Regions from separate parts of the Lactococcus lactis genome, predicted to be linked through region 2. Evidence: riboswitches for the same ligand, from Rfam matches in the RefSeq annotation. Region 2 holds a riboswitch; the other holds the start of a gene.
What was found. A riboswitch is a leader RNA that binds a small molecule or an ion and turns the genes downstream of it on or off. The one in region 2 is predicted to bind thiamine pyrophosphate.
Positions count from the first base shown of each region.

Region 1: linked by a shared signal. The riboswitch ahead of thiT (energy-coupled thiamine transporter ThiT) and the one ahead of thiM (hydroxyethylthiazole kinase) in region 2 are both predicted to bind thiamine pyrophosphate.

Region 1 is NZ_CP118969.1:311,076-314,224, forward strand. It holds gene PYW37_RS01680 (biotin transporter BioY) at 1-314, opposite strand, end outside; gene PYW37_RS01685 (aminoacyl-tRNA deacylase) at 425-901, opposite strand; gene thiT (energy-coupled thiamine transporter ThiT) at 994-1,542, opposite strand; TPP riboswitch at 1,591-1,690, opposite strand; gene PYW37_RS01695 (MetQ/NlpA family ABC transporter substrate-binding protein) at 2,272-3,132, shown strand.
Region 2 is NZ_CP118969.1:1,284,291-1,287,439, reverse strand. It holds gene PYW37_RS06470 (glycosyltransferase family protein) at 1-1,572, shown strand, start outside; TPP riboswitch at 1,674-1,776, shown strand; gene thiM (hydroxyethylthiazole kinase) at 1,857-2,609, shown strand; gene thiD (bifunctional hydroxymethylpyrimidine kinase/phosphomethylpyrimidine kinase) at 2,623-3,149, shown strand, end outside.

The sequences.
Region 1 (3,149 bases), 970 kb from region 2:
TGATGAAGGCCAAAAGAAATAAGGGTTCCCATTATTAAAAAGGCAATTAGAAAACCACCTGTTGGACCAAAAAGAACCGCAATTCCTGATGTCCCTCCAGTGAATACGGGAATTCCAATAAATCCTAGCAGGAGATAGAGTAAGATGGCAAAAAAAGTTTCACGCGCTTTTAGTACTGTGGCAACAAGTCCTACGGCAAGTGTTTGTAAGGTGACGGGCACAATACCAATTGGGATAGACAGAGGAGAGAGAACTGCAATAATTGCTGCACCAAGAGCAATTAGGGTTAAAGAATATAATTTTGTATTTTGCATTAAGAATCCTTTGTTTTATGTATAAAATAAAATATACTAAAAAAGAAGAATTTTTGCAAACTCTTGCTCTAATAAACAAAAAATTACTGACAGAAATTCTGTCAGTAATTTTATTCTCTAATTTCGACAAATTGAGCATGAACAAAGTCAGCGAGAACTTTAGGAGCGATTTTTATGCTACGCCCAACTTCGCCAGCTGAACAAACGATAAAGTCGTGCTCTAAGGCAATAGAATCAATAAAAATTGGGAATTTTTTATTTTGCCAAATCCCTACAGGATTATTTGCACCGTGAATATAACCTGTCGTTTTTTGCAAGTCTTTTTGAGGAATCATGCTTACTTTTTTATTGCCCGAAACTTTGGCCAATTTTTTTTCTGATAAATGCTCTGTCAGTGGAAGAATACCAATGACAGGACCAGTTTTATCGCCGATTAGTGCTAGGGTTTTATAAATATCACTGCGACTGATATCCACAGGGAGGCTATTACTTTCTAAAGCGTTAATTGCAAGTCCAGTATGCTCAATTTTTGCCTTATCAAGAATTTGTTCTACAAGTGTTTTCTTTAATTTTTGCTTTTTAGACATAGCTTTATTATAGAAGAATTTATGCTGACTGACAAGATAAAGTAATTTTACTGACAGATTTTATTTTTTGTAAAAGTTACTGACAGATTTTATTAGTAATTGCTATAAATGAAAAGTTTAGGGAATTTTTTGACGAAAATGATCAAAATGACAAATGCAGCAATAGCAGTAAAAATTGCACTGATTCCATTGACAGCAAGAGAATAAGCCACGGCTCCCCAGCCTTTCCAAGCGTATTGGCTCCAGAAAATGATTCCGGCAATAAAATGGAAGAAGTATTTAAGAAGAACAGCAACAAAAGTTCCCAAAAGAACTGGTACAAGTTTTAGAGGGGCTGTTTTTTGGCGGAAAAGTCCAGCAATTCCAAGTGAAACAGGGGCGATGAGATATTCAAGAAAAGCTTGAGACAAGGTTAAAATATAAGCGTGTCCAGTAATCATTGACAGAATTCCCCAGATTAATCCACCGACAAGTCCAGCTGTTAGGCCGCGACGAAAACTGAGAATAAGAATTGGGATACAGGCGATTTCAACAATAATCCAGCCATAAACAGTATTTGGAATAAGGCTGATGATGAAGGCGAGTGCCGCCATGAAGGCAATTTCCGTTAATAAACGGACATTGAACTTAGAATTAGACATAAAAAAAAACTCCTTTTTGATGCGCACAAAAGGAGGGTTAGAAATTAGACATTTGTCTTAACACATTCCTACGCTGGCATTACCCAGATCAGGTCAGATGGTATTTCTCGCTACTGACAGTTTTGTCAATAGACCCATTGTGCAAATATTTATTTTTACTCTTTAAGTTTAGCATATTTTAAGTTGAAAAGCATTTTTTTAAGATTGTTAATCTATTTTATAAATTAAACTTAAAAAATATTTAAGGCAACATAAAAAATCAATAATTCAAAAAAAACGAAAGTCTGTTAGAATAAGTCTATACACAAATTCGGACAAAATAAAAGCGGTCGAGTAAGTAATTGTGAAGGTCAGCACAGAGAGCTTGTAGCGGTGAGAGCAAGCCTGAGTGAAGCAATGAAAATGGCTTGATAAGCGTAGCAAGAGTGAGGTTTAACTAAGCTCTTGACGGAATGGTTCTCGTTATTGAACTTGAAAGTTGCCTTTGGAATCTGAAAATTTTCAGTGAACTAAAAAGTGCTTAAATCAAGAATGGTACCACGATATAGCTCGTTTCTTTATATGAAATGAGCTATTTTTATTTAGCATGAGCGCTTTATCTTGAAGAATTTGTTTAGTATTAGAAAAATTAACAGGTGCACGGTTAATTTTTCTAATAGATGTAAAAGTTTATCAAAAGGGGAATAATTGATTTTGAAAAATAAATCAATTAGAAAAAAGGGAGAAGAAATGAATCCAAGAAACAGAAATATTTTAATTGTCGTTATTGTTGTTGTAATTGTTGCTATCGCTGCATTTTTCGGTTTTAATCATAAATCTGGTGAAAGTAAAACGGCAAATAAAACTGTGAATATTGGAATAATGACAGGAACAAAAGAAGATGATGCCATTTGGTCAACTGTTTCTAAAACAGCTAAAGATAAATATGGAATTACTTTAAAATTCACTCATTTTACAGATTATACACAACCAAATACAGCTTTGAAAAACGGCGATATTGATTTGAATGCCTTCCAACATTATGCTTTCTTGAATGCTTGGAATAAAGCTAATGACGGTGATTTGAAAGCAATTGGTAATACAACAATTTCACCAATTCGTCTTTATTCTAAAAAAATTACTTCATTGAGCCAAATTAAATCAGGAGATACAATTGCAGTACCTAATGACGCTTCAAATGAAAGTCGCGCACTTTATGTCTTGAAGAATGCTGGTTTGATTGGCCTTTCTGTATCAGGTGATACACTTGCGACAGTCAAAGATATTAATTCAAATCCAAAAAATTTGGTCATTAAAGAATTAGATGCGGCACAAACACCGCGTGCGCTTGATTCAATTACAGCGGCAGTAATTAATGACGATTTTGCAACAACAGCAAAATTAACGGTTGAAGAGTCTATTTATACTGAACCTGTAAACAAAGATAGCGAGCAGTGGATTAATATCATCGTTGCAAATAAAAAAGATGCTAATAACAAAATTTATAAAGAAGTTGTCAAAGCCTACCAAACTGAAGCAACGAAAAAAGCAATTGAGAAAGCTTATCCTGATAAGAGAAAAATTGCTGCTTGGGGATTGAAACTCGACTAAGTAATTTCGTTAAAAAG
Region 2 (3,149 bases):
TATGCTTATCTTTTCCTTCTTAATCCACCAACTAATTTTATTCATTTTAATAACAAAATTTTCAATAGTTATTTTGCGCTACAAATTTTTGAAGTTGTTGTGATTATGCTTTTGACAATCTATACAGGTTTGAAAAAATTTATCAGACCAAGAACGAAGATATTGCTATATATTGGTTCAAGCTTGCCTTTCCTCTATTTATATATTGTAAGATATCATTATTGGAAACAAAGTTATTTGGTTTTTGATATTTTTGACCGTATCAATTATATTTTCTTTATTTTTTCAGTTTTCGTATTTCTTTACTATACGGTAGAAGTCGTTATTTTGTGGTATTCATATAATAAAAGACAAAAGATAACAGCATTAGATTTCAAAGATGAGAAAATAAAAAAACAATTTCATATTTATGTTTTGATTCCGTGTTTGAATGAAGAATTGGTTATTCAAACGACTTTGAAAAGTATTTTGAAAAATAATTATGAGAATTTGGTAGTAACTGTTATTGATGATGCAAGTGATGATCGGAGCTTAGAAAAAATTTCTGAAATTCAAGATTCTCGATTGAATGTTCTAAGACGTATTAAACCTAATGCGCAAAAAGGAAAAGGGACGGCTTTGAATTGGGCTTATTATCAAATTAGTGAGCAAATTCAAGAAGCTGGAATTGCTCCGGAGGATGTTCTTATTGCGATAATTGATGCCGATACAAAACTTGATAACAATTATTTTGAAAAAGTAAATATGGTTTTCAATCATGATGCTAAGCTTACTGGTTTGCAATCCAAGGTTCGTGTTGCCAATTTGCTTAAAGATGCTTCACAAGACTTGGAATTTTCTGAAATTATCAATGCGACACAGATGTTTCGGACTTTGACCAATACAGTTGCTTTTGGTGGAAATGGACAGTTCTGTAAATTAAGTACTCTTCAGGCATTGAATGAAGACCCTTGGACAGATTCTCTTGTGGAAGATTTTGATTTATCAACCCGTCTGTTTCTGTCAGATATTGAAGTTAAAAATGCTCAATTTGATGATATTTACATTGAACAAACAGGGATTATCAATGATAATGAAGCTTTGGTTAAACAACGAGTGCGATGGGCGCAGGGAAATATCCAATCTTCAAAATATATTTTACCGACGATTCGGTCAAAAAAATTGCAGAATAAACAGAAGTTTGAATTATTGATGACCCTACTGAAACCTTGGTTAATGGGGATTGAATATATCATTGTAATTTATACACTGATTATGATTGTTAATTCTGCTATCCTATCAGGGATTACTCAATCACTTAAAATTGTTGTTGTGCTTTTTATCGTGATGTCAATTTATATTATCTTTGTGAATTTTGTATGGGCTATTCTTTATAACAAAGGAAAATCTCAAGAAAAAACAAGGGTGTGGGATGTAGTGAAAGATACGGTTAATCTGACGAAATTTCTACTTATTTTAACTCAAATTTATCCACAGTCAGCCATTCGATATTTCAACTCTAAAAATGATTGGGTAAAAACTAATCGTCAAGAAGAAAGTGTTGACCCTCATATTGATGAGTATAAAAAATAAGAAAAACCTGCCTTTTGGGCTAGGTTTTTTCTTTTGTATATTTGCGAAATTAGTTTTTTTAGTTTAAATATGTTAAAGTAGTTGTAGTTTTAAAAATAAATCAATAACACAATGGGTACTGGTAAAAACTAAAATTACCGGTTGAGAAAGACCATCAGACTTGAACAGGTTAAGACCTGCGTAAGAATGTGTCCGAGTTTTAATTGTATTTTCTTTATGAAAATCTTTTAGCTTACTTTCTTATCATACTAGAGCCCTCCTTGTGTCTATAAAGGAGTTTTTTGATGTCAATTTTAGAAAAGATTCAAGAAAAACAACCACTTATCTTAAATTTAGCGAATTTTGTAACTCCACAAAGAGTTGCGGATGCGATTAGTTTTGCTGGTGGTTCACCATTAATGACTGCGGAAATTTCAGAAAGTGAAACTTTAGTTGAAATTGCAGATGCTGTAGTGGTTAATATTGGAACCATTTCAGAAAAGGATTATCCGCTTTTTTTGACTATTTGTCAGTTAGCAAATCAAAAGCACAAACCTTTAATTTTGGACCCAGTTGCTGTCAATGTCCCTTTTAGAGCAAATTTTGTCAAAAGATTAATGCAAGAGGTGAAATTTGATATCATTCGTGGGAATTCAGCGGAAATTGCTTGGTTTGCTGATAAAGAAAGCTTGAACAAAGGAATTGATGCACTTGAGTCAAATTTAGAAGTTGAGCACGCGCGAGTTGCTGCTCAAAAAACAGGGGCAGTCATTATTCAAACTGGAAAAGTTGATGTTATTTCTAATGGGTTTGAGGAACTATTTGTTGAAACTGATAGTCCACTTTTTAAAATTAATGTTGGCTGTGGGGATATGTTGTCAGCAATTGTTGGAACTTTTGCGGCTGTATCTGATGATTTATTTAAGGCGGCTTATGAAGCGACAGAATTCTTCGGTGAATCTGGTGTGAAAGCTACTGAGCAAGTAGAAAATCTACCAGGAAATTTTGTGAATCGTCTTCTTGATAAAATTTATCAAGCGACGCAAGAGGTTATATAAGGGAGAAAAAGAAATGATTGATGTTTCTCAAGTTGTGACAATCGCTGGAATTGATTCTTCTGGTGGGGCTGGTATTAATGCTGACCTAAAAACTTTTCATAATCAAAAAGTATATTCGGCAACAATTGTGACAGGGTTGACAGCGCAAAATACCTATGGAGTACAAGAAATTTTACCGACAAATAAAGCTTTTATTTTGGCTCAATTTGACTCAGTATTTTCTGATTTGGAAATTTCGGCAGCTAAAACGGGGGCACTTTTTGATACTGCTCAAGTTGAAGCGGTAATTCAAGGCTTGAAAAAATATAAACCGAAGCATTTGGTGGTGGATCCAGTAATGGTGGCTAAAGGCGGGGCAATTCTTTTGACAAGAGAAGCCATTGATTTGATAAAAAATGAATTGTTACCTTTAGCAGAATTGGTCACTCCCAATTTGGAAGAGGCAGAGGTTATGTGTGGCTATAAAATTATTGACGAAAAGGAAATTTTAAAAGCCCTTCATGATATTCAAAAGTTAGGTGCTAAAAATGTGCTGATTAA